4 regions of the Streptomyces sp. NPDC051684 genome follow, and region 1 is predicted to be linked to each of the others. Evidence: riboswitches for the same ligand, from Rfam matches in the RefSeq annotation. Region 1 holds a riboswitch; each other region holds the start of a gene.
What was found. Region 1 has a riboswitch for cobalamin ahead of ACIA8D_RS27140 (HoxN/HupN/NixA family nickel/cobalt transporter). Riboswitches for the same ligand answer to the same signal wherever they lie in the genome.
Positions count from the first base shown of each region.

Region 2: it holds a riboswitch for cobalamin, as region 1 does, so the genes downstream of both, ACIA8D_RS33935 (CoA-acylating methylmalonate-semialdehyde dehydrogenase) here and ACIA8D_RS27140 (HoxN/HupN/NixA family nickel/cobalt transporter) in region 1, are expected to answer to the same signal.
Region 3: it holds a riboswitch for cobalamin, as region 1 does, so the genes downstream of both, metE (5-methyltetrahydropteroyltriglutamate--homocysteine S-methyltransferase) here and ACIA8D_RS27140 (HoxN/HupN/NixA family nickel/cobalt transporter) in region 1, are expected to answer to the same signal.
Region 4: it holds a riboswitch for cobalamin, as region 1 does, so the genes downstream of both, ACIA8D_RS34095 (energy-coupling factor ABC transporter permease) here and ACIA8D_RS27140 (HoxN/HupN/NixA family nickel/cobalt transporter) in region 1, are expected to answer to the same signal.

Region 1 covers NZ_JBITCS010000024.1:61,995-66,404, reverse strand. Annotated here, with positions in the region: gene ACIA8D_RS27145 (GTP-binding protein) at 1-905, opposite strand, end outside; gene ACIA8D_RS27140 (HoxN/HupN/NixA family nickel/cobalt transporter) at 1,073-2,191, opposite strand; cobalamin riboswitch at 2,222-2,438, opposite strand; gene ACIA8D_RS27135 (inorganic diphosphatase) at 2,442-2,945, opposite strand; gene ACIA8D_RS27130 (GNAT family N-acetyltransferase) at 3,011-3,502, opposite strand; gene rho (transcription termination factor Rho) at 3,533-4,410, opposite strand, start outside.
Region 2 covers NZ_JBITCS010000038.1:15,803-20,212, forward strand. Annotated here, with positions in the region: gene cobF (precorrin-6A synthase (deacetylating)) at 22-813, shown strand; gene ACIA8D_RS33930 (NUDIX domain-containing protein) at 854-1,309, opposite strand; cobalamin riboswitch at 1,381-1,555, shown strand; gene ACIA8D_RS33935 (CoA-acylating methylmalonate-semialdehyde dehydrogenase) at 1,786-3,309, shown strand; gene ACIA8D_RS33940 (acyl-CoA dehydrogenase family protein) at 3,315-4,410, shown strand, end outside.
Region 3 covers NZ_JBITCS010000038.1:31,787-36,196, forward strand. Annotated here, with positions in the region: gene metE (5-methyltetrahydropteroyltriglutamate--homocysteine S-methyltransferase) at 1-2,044, opposite strand, end outside; cobalamin riboswitch at 2,209-2,433, opposite strand; gene ACIA8D_RS34005 (3-hydroxybutyryl-CoA dehydrogenase) at 2,623-3,489, opposite strand; gene aceB (malate synthase A) at 3,486-4,410, opposite strand, start outside.
Region 4 covers NZ_JBITCS010000038.1:52,148-56,557, forward strand. Annotated here, with positions in the region: gene ACIA8D_RS34075 (ABC transporter ATP-binding protein) at 1-610, shown strand, start outside; gene ACIA8D_RS34080 (hypothetical protein) at 629-1,036, opposite strand; gene ACIA8D_RS34085 (hypothetical protein) at 1,153-1,458, shown strand; gene ACIA8D_RS34090 (heavy-metal-associated domain-containing protein) at 1,523-1,738, opposite strand; cobalamin riboswitch at 1,962-2,149, shown strand; gene ACIA8D_RS34095 (energy-coupling factor ABC transporter permease) at 2,178-2,879, shown strand; gene ACIA8D_RS34100 (energy-coupling factor ABC transporter substrate-binding protein) at 2,876-3,250, shown strand; gene cbiQ (cobalt ECF transporter T component CbiQ) at 3,257-4,051, shown strand; gene ACIA8D_RS34110 (energy-coupling factor ABC transporter ATP-binding protein) at 4,048-4,410, shown strand, end outside.

The DNA.
Region 1 (4,410 bases):
GTCACCCGCTCCTCCCCGCCGCCGGGCAGTGCGAGCCGCTCGCGGACGCGCAGCGCCCCCGTGAACACGCGGGCGTACGCGATCTTCTCGCCGGCCGGACCGCGCTCCACCTTGAACACGCGGGCCGACAGCGGCAGTTGAGGCGCCTCGTCGGCGGGTGGGAGCAACCGCGTGATGCCGTCCATGAGGGCGTCGACCCCCGCGCCCGTCATCGCCGAGCCGAAGTACACCGGATGCGCCTCGGTGCACGCCGTCTGGTCGGCGAGCGCATCGAACAGTCGGCCGTACGTGACCGACTCCTCGTCCTTGACGTACGCCTCCAGGAGCGCGTCGTCCCGGGCCGAGAGCACGTCGACGAGGCGGGCGCGATGGGCCGTGTCCTCGGCGGCGTAGGGAACGCAGTGGGCGTCCCGGCCGCCGAGGCCGTGCGGCACCGTGTTCATCGGGATCACGGCGGGCGTGAGTTTGCGGCGCAGGTCGTCCAGGAGCGCGGACTCGCGGGCGCCCGCACGGTCGACCTTGTTCACGAACACCACGGTGGGGATGCGCAGCCGGCGCAGGGTGCGCATCAGGACGCGGGTCTGCGCCTGTACGCCCTCCACGGCGGAGACGACGAGCACCGCCCCGTCGAGCACCCCGAGGACGCGCTCGACCTCGGCGATGAAGTCGGGGTGGCCGGGCGTGTCCACGAGGTTGACGTTCGTGCCGTCGACCGGGAACGACACCACGGCCGACTTGATGGTGATGCCGCGCCGGCGCTCCAGGTCGAGGGAGTCGGTGCGGGTGCTTCCGTCGTCGACCCGGCCGAGTTCGTCGATCACACCGGCCGTGTGCAGGAGCCGCTCGGTCAGGCTGGTCTTACCGGCGTCGACGTGCGCGAGAATTCCAAGATTCAGCAATGCCACTGGCAGTCGAGTCCTTGAAGGAAGGGAGTGCCACGGCGGGATTCGCGGTGGCCTTCGAAAGGATCAGGACTGCAGTGCGCATGGATCGGTCCTCACGCTCGGGGACGCGCGGCCGGCTGCCGCGTCGAGATCAGTGCAGCAGCGGGCCGGGCGCCCCGGCAACCGATTTATCCGGCGTCGGCCATCCGCGCCGACCACCGCTGCTCGACCTTGGCGAGCCGCCAGTAGGCGAGGGCGGCCACCCACACCGCGACGAACAGACCGACGATGACGTACCCGACGTTGTCGAGGTCGAGCCCGGCGATCCACCCGGTCACCGCGTCGCTCAGGTCGAGCTTGTCGTGCAGGACGCCGACGAGTTCGATGGTGCCGATGAAGAACGCGACCGCGATGGACAGGCCGGTGATGGTGAGGTTGTAGAACACCTTGCGCACCGGGTTGGAGAACGCCCACTGGTAGGCGAAGTTCATGAACGTGCCGTCGAGCGTGTCGAACAGGCTCATGCCCGCGGCGAACAGCAGCGGCAGGCACAGGATCGCGTACCACGGCAGGCCCGCCGCGGCGCCGCTGCCCGCCATCACCATCAGCGTCACCTCGGTCGCGGTGTCGAAGCCGAGCCCGAAGAGGAAGCCCAGCGGGAACATCTGGCCGGGCCGGGTGATCGACTTGGTGAAGCGGCCGAGGATCCGGTTCATGAACCCGCGCGAGTCCAGGTGCTCCTCGAGCCGCCGCTCGTCGTACGAGCCCGCGCGCATCGCCCGGAAGACCTTCAGGATCCCCATCAGGGCAACGAGGTTGAGCGCCGCGATGAGGTACAGGAACGTACCGGAGACGGTCGTGCCGACGACGCCGAGCACCTGGTGGGTGGTCGAGCCGTCGTTCAACAGCGTGCCGGCGAGCGCCGCGCCGCCCGCGACGAGCGCCGCCATCGCGACGACCACGCTGGAGTGGCCGAGCGCGAACCAGAAGCCGACCGAGACGGGCCGCTTGCCGTCGGCCATCAGCTTGCGGGTGGTGTTGTCGATGGCGGCGATGTGGTCGGCGTCGAAGGCGTGCCGCATCCCGAGTGTGTACGCCGTGATGCCGAGGCCGATGCCGAAGGCCTTGTTGCCGACTTCGTAGTGCTCGGGGACGACGAGCAGGAAGAGCACGCCGAACGCGACGACGTGCAGCGCGGCGATCACCGCGATCAGGCCGGCCGTGCGCAGCGTGTCCTCGCGGCGCCAGCGGAAGGCAGGGGGAGGGGTGTTCAGGGCAGGGGTCGGGGAGTTCCCGGGCAGGGTCATGCGTCGATCACGCTCCAGCACCTCGTGGATCACTTCGTGAGATGCCGCGGCCGGTCTCCTGGCTTACGGGCGTGCCCGCCGTTCCGGCCTTCCCAGCGGCTGGTGGCCGCCAGTGGCGTACAGGATGGAACGGCGCGCTCCGGACGTCGCTGTCCGAAACCCGATCACAGTGGCGAGGGCCGCTCCGGAATGGGCCCCTGAGGGGCCGTCACCGGTCTTCCCGAGCACCACGGCCCGACCACCCTACTACCTAGTCGGAAGCGCGCTCACGGGCCCGGCGGATCTCCTCGTATGCCTTCTCCCGGCCCTCCCAGTTGGAGCCGTCGACCGACTTGCCGGGTTCGAGATCCTTGTAGACCTCGAAGAAGTGGGTGATCTCCAGGCGGTCGAACTCGGGGATGTCCTCGATGTCCCGGGTCGCGTCGTGCCGCGGATCGTGCGCGGGTACGCACAGGACCTTCTCGTCCGGGCCCTTCTCGTCGCTCATCACGAACATGCCGATCGCCCGGCACTCGATGGCGCAGCCGGGGAACGTCGCGTCGCCGGTCAGGACGAGCGCGTCCAGCGGGTCGCCGTCACCGCCGAGCGTGCCCTCGATGTAGCCGTAGTCCGCGGGGTACTGCGTCGACGTGAACAGCATCCGGTCGAGCCGGATCCGGCCGAGATCGTGGTCCATCTCGTATTTGTTCCGGGACCCCTGCGGGATCTCCACGATCACGTCGAACGCCTCGGCGCGTGCCTGACTGCTGCCCAATGTGGCCTCCTTGCCGCATTCCGACGCCCCCGAGTGTGCGCCGTGGCGGGCGAGGGCGGAACCCCTCAGGCGGCCGGGGGAATGGGGAATTCGAGTTCGGGCCGGTCCCAGGCGACGGCCGGCGGGCGCGCGGGCACCGTGCCGGTGCGGTGCGCGCCCATGCCGCGGTAGAAGCCCTCGGCGGGCGGGTGCGCGACGACCCGGACGTGGTCCAGGCCCGCCGCCAGGGCCTGCGCCCGCATGTGGTCGACGAGCAGCCGCCCGATGCCCCGGCCCTGCGCCTCGTCCGCGACGAACATCAGGTCCAGCTCCGGCGGCTCGGTGAGCAGCGCGTAGAAGCCGAGCACCCGCTCGTCGGCCACGTCCACGGCTACGTGGACGTGGTGCGCCTCGATGTAGTCGGGGCCCACCCGGTAGCCCGCGACCATGGAGGCGTAGGGGTCCCGGTAGGCGGTGGAGCCGCGCACGAGGCGGGTGAGGCGCCGGGCGTCCCGGGCGGTGGCCCGCCGGACGCTGACGGCCGGGGGCCCGCCACGGCGCGTAATGCTCGCGTTCATGTGTCGAGTATTACGTACTCGGGGGCGGGGTCAGGCGGTGGGCACCGTGGAGTGCGCCTGGCGCAGGAACGCGGCGTTGTCCGGGCTCTGGCGCAGCTTGTCGAGCAGGGCCTCGTAGGAGGCGGCGGGGTCGCGGCTCTGCAGGGCGCGCCGCAGTCCGCGGGTGACGGTCAACTCGGCGGCGGGGAGCAGGAGTTCATCGCGGCGGGTGCCGGAGGGGGTGAGCTCGACGGCGGGGTGGACGCGGCGCTGCGCGAGGACGCGGTCGAGGCGCAGCTCCATGTTGCCGGTGCTCTTGAGCTCCTCGAAGTAGTAGTCGTCGGCGCGGGAGCCGGTGTCGACGAGGGCGGTGGCGAGGATGGTCAGGGAGCCGGCCTCCTCGGCGTCGCGGGCCGCGCCGAAGAAGCGCTTCGGGCCGTGCAGGGCGGCGGCGTCGACACCGCCCGACAGGGTGCGGCCGCTGGCGGAGGCCGCGTTGTTGTGCGCCCGGCACAGCCGGGTGAGGGAGTCGAGAAGGATCACCACGTCGCGGCCCTGCTCGGTGAGGCGCTTGGCGCGCTCCACGGCGAGTTCGGCGAGCGCGATGTGCGCCTTCGCCGGGCGGTCGAACGTCGAGGCGTACACCTCGCCGCGCACGGAGCGGCGCATGTCGGTGACCTCCTCGGGGCGCTCGTCGACGAGCACCACCATGAGGTGGACGTCGGGGTGGTTCGCGGCGAACGCGGCGGCGAGCTGCTGCAGCAGCACCGTCTTGCCGGTCTTCGGCGGCGCGACGATCAGGCCGCGCTGTCCCTTGCCGATGGGTGTGAACAGGTCGACGACGCGTCCGGCAAGCCCGGCGGCCGGGTGCTCCAGGCGGAAGCGCTCGCTGGGGTGCAGCGGGGTGAGATCGGCGAAGCGCGGGCGGC
Region 2 (4,410 bases), on a different contig from region 1:
CCACCTGCGACAATGCATCGCATGACCACGGAGCAACGCCGGATACTCGTCATCGGCATCGGCGCGGGCGACCCGGATCACCTGACCCTCGGCGCGGTCAAGGCCATCCGCAGCGCCGACGTCTTCTTCATCGTCGGCAAGGGACCCGACAAGTCCTCTCTCACGGACCTGCGGCACGGCATGATCGATGAGCACGCAGAAGGCCCCTATCGCGTCGTCGAGGTGGAGGATCCGAGCCGGGACCGTCGGCCGATGGACCGGGGCGACTACACGGCCGCCGTCCAGGCTTGGCGAGAGCGCCGGGGCGAGATCTTCGAGCGACTGCTGCGCGAAGAAATGACGGCCGGACAGACCGGTGCCTTCCTCGTCTGGGGCGACCCGTCCCTGTACGACAGCACGCTCGGCATCCTGGCCGACATCGAGGAACGCGGCGCGGTGTCCGCCACCGTCGACGTCATCCCGGGCATCACCAGCGTCTCCACGCTCGCGGCCCGTCACCGCATCCCGCTGAACCAGGTCGGGCGGCCCGTGCACATCACGCCTGCCCGCCGCCTGCCCGACGTGGGCCAGAACGACGACGGAGACATCGTCGTCATGCTCGACGCCCACGAGTCCTTCACCCAGGTCGAGGGCGACGACGTGTGGATCTACTGGGGCGCCTACCTCGGTACCCCCGACGAACTCCTGATCGCCGGCCCACTCAACGAGGTCTCCGACCGCATTCGACAGGTACGGTCCGCGGCCCGCGCAGAGCACGGATGGATCATGGACACCTACCTACTTCGCATCGTGAAGCCGTCCTCCGCCGTCTGACGGCGCTGATCTGCCCTGCCGGACGAGCATGCGCGCCGGCTCACGCCCGGCTGGTACCGGTGGTCCAGGCCGGTTCGATGTGGCTGAGCCAGGTGTCCTGTTCGTCGGCCAGAGCGTGTTCCAAGGGAAGGGGAACGAATCGGCAGGCGAAAGCCATGCCGTCGTCCTCGCCACCCCCTCGGACCCGATGAACCCAGGAATCCAGGGTGCTCGGTCCCACTTGGAGATGGAAGAACGTCGTACGCCGCGGTTGGCCGGTCTCGGGGTGGGGCTTGTCCTCTTCGGCGACAGCCCCGACCACGAGAGCTGTCGAAAGGCCTGTCTCCTCGAAGGTCTCGCGCAGGACCGCGGTGTGATGATCCTCTCCGGCTTTGACGCCTCCCGCAGGGATCTGTGTGCCCGCTTCGGGCATGCCGAGATGGTCGAAGACCAGCAACTCGGGGCCGGCGGCGTCCCGGATGACGTAAGCGGCGACGCGGATTCTCGGCTGAGTCATCCGGCCATTGTGTGCGGCACGAGTCGCCGGGACCTCACGTCCTCTGGATTTACTAGGACGTCCAACTATATAGTCGAGGAAAGGTCCGCGGTGCAGGGAAGCCGGTGTGAGTCCGGCACGGTCCCGCCACTGTGACCGGGGAGTTCGCCGTCGAGCAGTACGCCACTGACGTGATCGATGTCGGGAAGGCGGGCGGTGCGCGCTGATCCGGAAGTCAGGATACCGGCCGCGGAATGTTCCGTGTTGTCCACGAGGATGGAGCTGACACGCATGGCACCGGTGCGTTTCCACGATCCCGGCGGTCCTGCCCGACAGGCCCGACTCAGCCGCGACTTCTCCCGCATCCCGATCGTCACTCGCTGACGGCCGCGCAGCCATTCGCGCTCTCGCGCGGCCCCGACGCGCACGTACGCCACCGCGTCTCCGTGCCGTCATGGCCGCGCGCCATCCGGATCACCTGACGAGAGCAGGCATTCATGGTCCGCACGCAAGACCGCGCCCCCGTGCGCGAGTTGACCCACTTCGTCGGCGGCAGGCACACCGAGGGAACCTCGGGATCCTACGGCGACGTCTACGACCCCAATACTGGGCAGATCCAAGCCCGCGTCCCGCTCGCGAACCGAGCCGAGACCGAGGCCGCCATCGCCGACGCGGATCGGGCTCAACGCGAGTGGGGCGATTGGAACCCGCAGCGCCGAGCCAGGGTCCTGCTGAAGTTCCTCGCACTCGTCGAGCAAGACAAGGACGCGCTCGCCAGGCTGCTGTCGTCCGAACACGGCAAGACCATCGCCGACGCGCACGGCGACATCCAACGAGGCCTGGATGTAGTGGAGTTCGCCGCCGGAATCCCGCACCTCCTCAAGGGCGACTTCACGGACAACGCCGGCACCGGCATTGACGTCCACTCCCTACGCGCACCACTCGGCGTTGTCGCGGGCATCACTCCGTTCAACTTCCCCGCCATGATTCCGCTTTGGAAGGCAGCACCAGCGCTCGCTTGCGGCAACGCCTTCATCCTCAAACCCTCTGAGCGCGACCCGTCCGTCCCCCTACGCTTGGCGGAGCTCTTCCTGGAGGCCGGTCTGCCGCCCGGTGTGCTCAACGTCGTCAACGGTGGACGCGAGGCCGTCGACACGCTGCTGACCGACCCCCGTGTCGCCGCGCTGGGCTTCGTCGGCTCCACTCCCATCGCCGCCCACGTCTATGCGACCGCTGCCGCACAGGGAAAACGTGCCCAGTGTTTCGGCGGCGCCAAGAACCACATGATCGTGATGCCGGACGCCGACCTCGACCAGGCCGTCGACGCGCTGATCGGTGCCGGATACGGGTCCGCGGGCGAGCGCTGCATGGCCATCTCCGTCGCCGTGCCCGTCGGCGAGGACACCGCCGACGCACTGGTGACCCGCCTCAAGGAACGCATCGCCACCCTCCGTATCGGTCGCGGTGACGACCCGCAGGCCGATTTCGGCCCCCTCGTCTCCCGGGAAGCCGTCGACCGGGTGCGCTCCTATGTCGACCACGGCGTGAAGGAGGGCGCCGAACTGGTCGTCGACGGAAGCGACTTCAGCCTCGCTGGCCATGAGGATGGCTTCTTCACCGGCGCCAGTCTCTTCGACCGCGTCACCCCAGACATGCGTATCTACCAAGAGGAGATCTTCGGCCCGGTGCTGTGCATCGTGCGCGCCGCCACATACGAAGACGCCCTGCGCCTGCCCAGCGAGCACACCTACGGCAACGGGGTCGCCATTTTCACCCGCGACGGCGACACAGCCCGCGACTTCACCCGGCGTGTGAACACCGGCATGGTCGGCGTCAACGTCCCCATCCCCGTACCCGTCGCCTATCACACCTTCGGAGGGTGGAAGGCGTCAGGCTTCGGCGACCTCAACCAGCACGGACCCGACGCGATCCGCTTCTACACCCGTACGAAGACCGTCACCTCGCGCTGGCCCGCCGGCCTGCGCGAAGGAGCGAGCTTCACGATCCCGACGATGGAGTGAGCACCATGACGCACGCCATGCTCACCGAGGATCAACAAGCCCTGGTCGAAACCACGCTGGACTTCGCCCAGGACCACCTCGCGCCGCACGCCGTCACCTGGGACCGGGACAAACACTTTCCCGTCGACGTCCTCCGCAAGGCCGCCGGTGTCGGTCTCGGCGGCATCTACGTCCGGGAGGAAGAGGGGGGTTCAGGGCTCAGCCGGGCAGACGGAGTGCTCGTCTTCGAGGCCCTGGCTTCCGGCTGCCCGTCCATCGCCGGCTACCTCTCCATCCACAACATGGTCGCCTGGATGATCGACCGATACGGCGACGACGACCAGCGGACGCGCTGGCTGCCCCGCCTCTGCTCGATGGACGACCTTGCCAGCTACTGCCTCACCGAGCCGGGCGCTGGATCCGACGCCGCCGCCCTCACCACGAGGGCCTCTCGTGACGGGAACGACTGGCTCCTCACGGGCGTGAAGCAGTTCATCTCCGGCGCGGGCGCATCTCAGCTCTATGTGGTCATGGCCCGGACGGGGGGCCACGGAGCCGAGGGAGTCTCAGCGTTCCTCGTCGACAAGAGCGACCCCGGCGTCTCGTTCGGCCCCAACGAACAGAAGATGGGCTGGAACGCCCAGCCCACCCGGCAGGTCGTCCTGGAAGACGTGCGCCTGCCCGGCGATCGACTCCTCGGAAGCGAGGGGCAGGGCTTCCGTATCGCGATGAACGGCCTCAACGGCGGCCGTCTCGGCATCTCGGCCTGCTCACTGGGCGGCGCGCGGAGCGCACTGAACCGCAGCCTCGCGCACCTCGCCGACCGCGAGGCATTCGGGCGGCGCCTGCTCGACGCCGAAGCCCTGCGGTTCCGCCTCGCCGACATGGCGACCGAACTGGCCGCCGCACGCGCCCTCGTGCAGCAGGCGGCCCAGGCCCTGGACCGCGGCGATCCGCAGGCCCCGTACCTCTGCGCGATGGCCAAACGCTACGCGACGGACACGGGCTACTCGGTCGCGGACCGGGCACTCCAACTCCATGGCGGATACGGCTACTTGAGCGAGTACGGCATCGAGAAGATCGTCCGCGACCTACGGGTGCACCAGATCCTGGAAGGGACCA
Region 3 (4,410 bases), on a different contig from region 1:
CCGCTTCGAGGCTGATGACGTCGGCGTCGAGGTCGTCGATCGCCTGGACGATGTCGCCGAACTCGGCGTAGCACATGTGCGTGTGGATCTGGGTCTCCGGCCGCACGCCGGCGGTCGTCAGCCGGAACGCCTCGGTGGCCCAGGCCAGGTACGAGGCGTGGTCCGCCGCGCGCAGCGGAAGGGTCTCGCGCAGGGCGGGCTCGTCGACCTGGATGACGGAAGTCCCATTCGTCTCAAGGTCGTTGACCTCGTCACGCAGGGCGAGTGCGACCTGGCGTGCGGTGTCGCCGAGCGGCTGGTCGTCGCGGACAAAGGACCAGGCGAGCATGGTCACGGGCCCGGTCAGCATGCCCTTGACGGGGCGGTCGGACAGCGACTGGGCGTACGTGGTCCAGCGCACCGTCATGGGGTCGGGGCGGGAGATGTCGCCTGCCAGGACCGGCGGCCGGACATAGCGCGTGCCGTACGACTGCACCCAGCCGTGCTGCGTCGCCAGGTAGCCGGTGAGCTGCTCGGCGAAGTACTGGACCATGTCGTTGCGTTCGGGCTCACCGTGCACCAGGACATCGATCCCGGTCTTCTCCTGGAAGGAGATGACGTCCCGGATCTCGTTCCTGATGCGCTCCTCGTAACCCGCGGTGTCGATCCGCCCGGTCCGCAAGTCGGCTCGTGCGGTGCGCAGTTCGGTCGTCTGCGGGAACGAGCCGATGGTGGTGGTCGGCAGCAGCGGCAGCCCGAGGTGGGCACGCTGGGCGACAGCCCTTTCCGGATACGCCTGGGCGCGACGCGTGTCGGACCCGGTGACGGCGGCGGCGCGGTCCCGCACCGCGGGGTCGCGGGTGATCGGCGAGGTGGCGCGGGAGGACAGGGCGGCGCGGTTGACGGCGAGTTCGGCGGTGATCGCGTCCGTGCCCTGGGCGAGGCCCCTGGCGAGCGTGGCGATCTCGGCCGTCTTCTGGCGGGCGAAAGCGAGCCAGCGCAGGATCTGCGGGTCGATGTCGCGCTCCAGGGACGCGTCGAGCGGGACGTGCAGCAGCGAGCAGGAGGCGGCGACGTCGACCCGGTCGGCGAGGCCGAGCAGGGTGCCGAGCGTGGCGAGGGACTTCTCCAGGTCGTTGACCCAGATGTTGCGGCCGTTGACGACGCCGGCGACGAGGCGCTTGCCGGGCAGTCCGCCCACGGCGGCGAGCGCGTCGAGGTTGGCGGCGGCTGCGTCGGTGAAGTCGAGGGCGAGGCCTTCGACGGGCGCCTTGGCGAGCACGGGCAGGGCGTCGCCGAGCCGGTCGAAGTAGGAGGCGACGAGGAGCTTGGGGCGGTCCGTGAGGGCGCCGAGGTCGCGGTAGGCGCGGGCGGCGGCGTTCAGCTCGGCCGGGGTGCGGTCCTGGACCAGGGCGGGCTCGTCGAGCTGCACCCACTCGGCTCCGGCCGCACGCAGATCGCCGAGGACCTCTGCGTACACGGGCAGCAGCCGGTCGAGCAGCGTCAGCGGATCGAAGTCGGCCGCGACGCCGGGCGCGGGCTTGGAGAGCAGGAGATACGTGACCGGGCCGACCAGGACCGGCCGGGCGGTCAGCCCCAGAGCGAGGGCTTCCTTGAGTTCCGTGACCTGCTTGGTGGAGTCGGCGGTGAAGACCGTGTCCGGGCCCAGTTCAGGGACCAGGTAGTGGTAGTTCGTGTCGAACCACTTGGTCATCTCCAGCGGCGCGACGTCCTGGGTGCCGCGGGCCATGGCGAAATAGCCGTCCAGGGCGTCGGCGTCCACCGCGGCGCGGTGGCGCTCGGGGATGGCGCCCACCATCACGGTGGTGTCGAGGACGTGGTCGTAGTACGAGAAGTCGCCGGCCGGGACTTCGGCGATGCCCGCGTCAGCGAGTTCCTGCCAGTTGGCGCGGCGCAGATCGGCGGCGGTGGTCCGGAGGGCGTCGGCGGTGACGCGGCCCTTCCAGTACCCCTCGATGGCCTTCTTGAGCTCGCGGTTCTGGCCCTGGCGGGGGTAGCCGTACACGGTGGCCCGTGCTGCCGCGGCTGCGGTCTTGGTGGTCACGGAGATCTCCTTCGAGAGACGTATCCCTGGGGGTCCCGAGGACCTGTACGGAACGAAGGAGTGACACAAACGGCGGTTCGACCTCGCGCGGCAAAGGCGCGGTCGTCCGCTGCATATGTACGCCGACCCGCCCACGAGGTCACCGGGATGTCCGTGCACGCGTCGTACGCACACGGGCAGGTGGCAGGTCTTCGGACTCGTGAGCACGTCCATCCGGACCGGACGGACACCTACTGGCCGTCGCTTCCCAGATCTCTTTCGCGAGATCCAGTGCGTATGACGGCGGTCGTTCCCACTCACCGCTGCGGGGCAGTCCCGGATTCCCACCGGGTTCCCTCTTGCGACTCCCCGCCTGGCTGACAGGGAGAACCAGCTGCGTGGGCCACCCTATGGGCCCATGGTCGACGATCACCAGAGCGTCCAGGATCCGGATGGTGAGATGAGACACGTCCAGACATGCGGCAGCGGGGGCGGGACACTGTCCTTCGCCGTGTCCCGCCCCCGCTCTGCAACCGCGGCCGGCCCTCATCCGGCCGCGGCACCCGGGCCCCTCAGCCCCGGTGGTCCTGGGTGGTGTCTCAGTGGTCGTACGTGTGGAAGCCGCGACCGGTCTTACGCCCCAACAGGCATGCTTCCACCATGCGTTGGAGGAGCGGTGGAGGTGCGTACAGAGGTTCTCTGAACTCGTCGTAGAGCGACTCGGCGATGGCCGCGACGGTGTCGAGGCCGATCAGATCGGCGAGCGCCAGCGGACCCATGGGGTGGGCGCAGCCCAGACGCATCCCGTTGTCGATGTCGGTCGCGGTGGCGAAGCCGGACTCGGTCATGCGGATCGCCGACAGGAGGTACGGGATCAACAGCGCGTTGACGACGAAGCCGGCACGGTCGCGGGAGCGGACGACGGTCTTTCCGAGCACGGTCCGCGCGAAGTCTTCCGCGCGGTGCGTCGTCTCGGCGGACGTGTGCAGCGACGGAACGACCTCCACCAACGGGAGGACCGGGACGGGATTGAAGAAGTGCAGCCCTATGACGTGATCGGCGCGCCCGGTCGCCATCCCCAGACGCATGATCGGGATCGAAGAGGTGTTGGTGGCCAGAATCGCCGACGGGTCCTCCACGATCTTGTCGAGCGCGGCGAACACCTCGGTCTTCGCATCGGGGTTCTCGACGACGGCCTCGATCACCAGTTGCCGATCGGCGAGATCGTCGAGCTCCCCGGTGTACGTCAGTCGGTCCTGCGCCTGCCGGGCTTGCTCGGCCGTCAGCTTGTCCCGGCGTACCGCCCGTTTCAGGGAGGTGGTGACCCGGTCGCGGGCATCGCGTGCCGCGAGAGCGTCCGCCTCGCACACGAGGGTGTCGAGTCCGGCCCGGGCGCAGACCTGCGCGATGCCAGCGCCCATCTGCCCGGCTCCCACGACACCGACGCGGCGGATGGCCCCGGTCACGCGTCGCGCTCCAGCGTCCGGACGAGGTGGCGGCTGTAGGCGTCCGGCGTGAAGAACTGGGGGAGTTCGGCGGCCAGGCACATGCGGTGGAACAGGTCCTGGATCTCGTCGAGAGGCGCGTAGGGGCGCTGCGCGGCGAGGGCGTCCAGTTCTTCGCCGAGGATGCGCACGACGGTCTCCCGGTCGATGCGGGCGTGGCGGAGCCACTGCCAGATCTGGACCCGGGCGATCTCCGCGGTGGCCGCGTCCTCCATCAGTCCGTCCAACGCGACGGCGCCCTGGCCGCCGATCCACGCGGCGAAGTAGCGCACCGTGACCGAGACGTTGGTGCGCACGCCCTCATCTGTCGGATCGGCGCCGATCCGACGGACGGCCAGCAGATCGGCAGGCTGCACGTCGACGTCGTCGCGGGTGCGGTCGAGCTGGTGCGGGTGCTCACCCAGGACGCCGTCGAAGACTTCACGGCATAGCGGGACGAGGCCCGGGTGAGCCACCCAGGATCCGTCGAAGCCGTCCTCCGCCTCGCGCTCCTTGTCCAGCCGCACCTTGGCCAGTGCCGCCGCGTGCGCATCGGGGTCCTTGCCGGGGATCTGGGCCGCCATCCCGCCGATGGCGTGCGCGCCGCGCTTGTGGCAGGTGTGCACGAGGAGTTCGGTGTAGGCCCGCATGAAGGGGGCGGTCATGGTCACCTGACCGCGGTCGGGCAGCAGGAAGTCGGTGCGGTGGCCGAAGGTTTTGATGAGGCTGAAGAGGTAGTCCCACCGGCCGGCGTTCAGCCCCGCGCTGTGCTCGCGGAGTTCGTAGAGGATCTCCTCCATCTCGAAGGCCGCCGTGATGGTCTCGATGAGAACGGTGGCGCGGACCGTGCCGCGCGGAATGCCAAGCAGATCCTGGGCCAGGACGAAGATGTCGTTCCACAGG
Region 4 (4,410 bases), on a different contig from region 1:
TGACGACGACATCTGGAGACTCAGCCCCCGCGCCGCCGCCCTGCGAACCGCCGCCGTCCTCCAGGACGGAACCGGCAGTACGGGCGGGCTCACGGTGATCGAGACCGTCGCCCTGGGACGCGCACCCCACCACGGCCTGCTGGGGCGCGACGGACCCCAGGACCGGCGGGCGGTCGAGGACGCCGTGGACCGGTGCGGCGTGCGGCACCTGGCGCACCGCGACTACGCCTCACTGTCCGGTGGCGAGCGTCAACGCGTCCTCCTCGCGCGGGCCCTGGCCCAGCAGCCCCGGCTGCTCGTCCTGGACGAGCTGACCAACCACCTCGACATCCGCGCCCGGTTCGAACTACTGCACCTGATCCGCTCCACCGGCACCACGACGCTCGCCGTCCTGCACGATCTCCACCTCGCGGCCCGCTTCTGCGACCACCTCGTCGTGCTCGACCGGGGCAGCGTCGTCGCCGCCGGGCCCGTCCTCGACACGCTCACCCCGGCCGTACTCGCGAAAGTCTTCGGCGTGGCCGCCTCAGCACGGCGCGACGAGGACGCGGTGGTGCGGCTGACCTACGCGGCGGACCCGCTGAGCGCGGAGGCTCACGCGGTGAACTAGTCGCTGTCTAGGTGCCGTTCAGCGCTTGAGGGCGGTGAGCAGAGCCTCGCACGCCTCGGCGGCCGTCCCGGCCGTCTCCGAACAGATACGGCAGTGCTCGCGGTGGCTGGCATGCCGGCCGCACAGTTCATGAGCGTCGCGGCAGGCGATGAGGCAGGCGCCGAGCTGAGCTGTGAGCAACGGCCGTTGCGTGTCGTCACCGCGCACCAGCAGCCTGGCCGTCGTGGCGGTCACGTCCGCGCAGTCGAGGTTCTGGGTGATCGCCTCACGCAGCGCGTCGGCGTCCTTGTCGGCGAGCATGCCGGCCGCGCACGCGCTGCTCGCCCGCTCGCACTCCGCCAGCGCGGTCGTCGTGCGGGCGAGGAGTTCACTGTCGACCAAGAACCGACTGCCGACGCTCTCGATGAGGTCCTGAGTCCTGTGCATGGCTCCCCCAAGGTGTGGGAAAGGTAGCTTCGACGCTTCCGAGGCTACCCGAACAGCCCCTCTTCTCAATGGTGTTGAGGTAGCTCCCAGCCATCTCCCGACCAAGGTTCGCCGCCATGAAGACAGACCGGCGCGCCGCTCCCGCTGTCTGGCCCTGGGAGGACCGGGCGGCGCAGGCACGTCCTCGCCGCTTCCTGTGGCGCGAGCGCGTCTTCGCTTGGTGCCTGCCCGCGGCCACCACGCTGCTGCTTGCGGGGGCCTACGGCTGGCTGGGCTTCCGGTTCGGCGCGGTGACCGGCGCCTGGGCGGGCGCCGTTGCCGGGGTTCTCTCCAGCCTGGCCCTGCACGCGTTCGTCGGCCGGGTGGCAGAGGGAAGGCCCGCGCACCGACGGTGGCCCCCGGGCAGGCACTGGCACGAGTGAGCCCCGTCCGCCGTCGGCCTGCGCGGGAGTTCGCCGCCGGTCCGTTCGGGCCAACGGGCAGGGCTCAGACGACGGCCGCCGCGCCGGCCTCGTAACCGGCTTCCTCGATGGCGGCGCGTACCTGTGCGTCGTCGAAGGCCGTGCCCGTCACTCGTACCGTGTCGCTCTCCAGGTCGACGGTGACCCCGGTGACGCCGGGTACGGCGGTCACCTGTTCGGTGACGCCGGCGGCGCAGTGCCCGCAGGTCATGCCGGTGACGCGGTAGTCGGATCGGTTCATGGCGCAACTCCTGGGATGGGGAGACGTGCGTGCGTCTGTGGATACGTGCGCGGCGGGTCCGGTGTTCAGCCGGATCCCGTCGTCCTCCACGAGTCGGACCGCGTCGCGTCCGAGTTCCCGCGTGTCGGATGAGTCACTCGTACGGGGGCTGCCGGTGCCGTGACCGGGGACGGAGTGCTTGTCCGGGCCATGGGCTGCTGTTGTCATGCGCAATACCTGGGCATTACTGTCCTCTTGCCTTGGTGTTCGGGAAATCCGGTGCGGAACCGGTGCGGCCCTCGCCACTGTGATCGGGAAGTCCGGCTCCGGCCCCTCAGCGGGGCAGCCACTGGGTCCTTGGACCTGGGAAGGCGGAGATCCGGGCGGTGTCACCCGTCAGCCAGGAGACCGGCCGGGGCGCTTCAACCGTCCACGAGGTGCTGGAAAGGTCTGCCGAGCCATGCACATAGCCGAGGGGTTCCTGCCCCCAGCGCACGCCGCCGCCTGGGGCGTCGCGGCCGCGCCGTTCGTCGTCCACGGGGTCCGCTCCCTGACCCGCGAGGTGAAGGAACACCCGGAGAGCACGCTGCTGCTGGGCGCGTCCGGGGCCTTCACCTTCGTTCTCTCCGCGCTCAAGCTGCCTTCGGTGACCGGCAGTTGCTCCCATCCCACCGGCACCGGCCTTGGGGCCATCCTGTTCCGGCCGCCGATCATGACGGTGCTGGGCACGATCACGCTGCTGTTCCAGGCCCTGCTGCTCGCCCACGGCGGACTTACCACGCTGGGTGCCAACGCGTTCTCCATGGCGATCGTCGGCCCCTGGGCCGGATACGGGATCTACCGCCTGCTGCGCCGCTACGACGTCCCGCTGATGGTCACCGTGTTCTTCGGGGCGTTCGTGGCGGACCTGTCGACCTACTGCGTCACCAGCGTGCAGCTCGCCCTCGCCTTCCCCGACCCGAGCAGCGGTTTCTTCGGCGCGCTCGGCAAGTTCGGCTCCATCTTCGCCGTCACCCAGATCCCGCTGGCCGTCAGCGAGGGACTGCTGACCGTGCTCGTCATGCGGCTGCTCGTGCAGTCCAGCAAGGGCGAACTGACTCGGCTGGGCGTTCTCGTCACCGGCGGCCGCCGGGACGCCGCTCCCGAGGCGGTGGCCCGGTGAAGCGGAACACGAAGATCAACCTGCTGCTCCTGATCGTCGTGGCCGCCCTCGCCGTCCTGCCTCTCGCGCTGGGTCTTGGCGATCACAAGGAGGAGCCCTTCGCCGGCGCCGACGCCGAGGCGGAGACGGCCATCACCGAGATCAAGCCGGATTACGAGCCGTGGTTCTCCCCGCTGTACGAGCCGCCGTCGGGAGAGATCGAGTCCGCGCTCTTCGCCCTCCAGGCGGCTCTCGGTGCCGGCGTGCTCGCGTACTACTTCGGTCTGCGCCGCGGGCGCAGGCAGGGCGAACAACGGGCCGTGGAGAGCGCCATGAGCGCGGACGGCGCCGACGGGGCCGATGCCAAGGCGCCTGCCGGGGACCGGACCTGACCCGGCGTGCTGCCGATCGACGTGGCGGCGCACAGCAGCAGCTGGCGCCGCCGCCATCCCCTCGACAAAGCCGTCCTCGGCCTGGGCCTCACCGCCCTCGCCCTCACCCTGCCACCGTGGCCGGGCTCCGCCCTCGTGCTGGTCACCGCACTGGCGCTGCTGCTGGGGCCCGCGGGGGTGGGCGCCCGCAAGGTGTGGCGGGCCTGGCGCGTGCCGCTGGCCTTCTGCGTCACCGGAGCGCTCACCCTGACCGTGCAGGTCGGTGCCCCCGGTGCCTTCATCTCACTGGCCCCGCACGGTGCGCAGCACGCGGCCGAGGTCCTGCTGCGCTCCTCCGCCGCCTCACTGGGTGTGCTGCTGTTCGCGTTCACCACTCCGGTGACCGACCTGCTGGCCTGGCTGCTGCGGCTCGGCGTGCCCGCCCCCGTCATCGACGTGGCGCTGGTGATGTACCGCATGATCTTCCTGCTGCTCGCGTCCGTGCGCAGCATCCGCGAGGCTCAGGCGGCGCGGCTGGGCCACACCACCCGCTCCGCCGCCTTCCGCTCCCTGGCCGGGCTCGGCGCCACCGCCTTCGTCAAGGCGTTCGACCGGGCGGCGCGCATGCAGCGCGGGCTGGCCGGGCGCGGCTACGACGGCACCCTGCGCGTCATGGCCTCCGGTGCTCCCGTCTCCCGCCGGTTCGTTGGCCTGGCACTGGCCCTGCTCGCCGCGCTGGTGGTCCTCACCCTCGTACTCGACAACCTCGTACGCGGACACCTAGCACTCCAACACCTCGGACTCGAAAGGCTGCTGCCATGAACGACGACGCCGTGGTGGAGCTGCGCGGAGCCTCGTTCGCCTACGAGGACGGCCCCACCGTCCTGCACGATCTCGACTTCGCCGTCCGTCCCGGGCGCGCCCTCGCTCTGCTCGGCAGAAACGGCAGCGGCAAGACCACGCTGATGCGGCTGCTCAGTGGTGGGCTGCGCCCGCGTACCGGGCGACTCCTCCTGGAGAGCGTGCCGGTGACCTACGACCGGGCCGGTCTGACGCGCCTGCGCACCACGGTGCAACTGGTGCTCCAGGACCCCGACGACCAGCTCTTCGCCGCGTCCGTCGCCCAGGACGTGTCCTTCGGCCCGCTCAACCTGGGCCTGCCGGACAGCGAGGTCACCGAC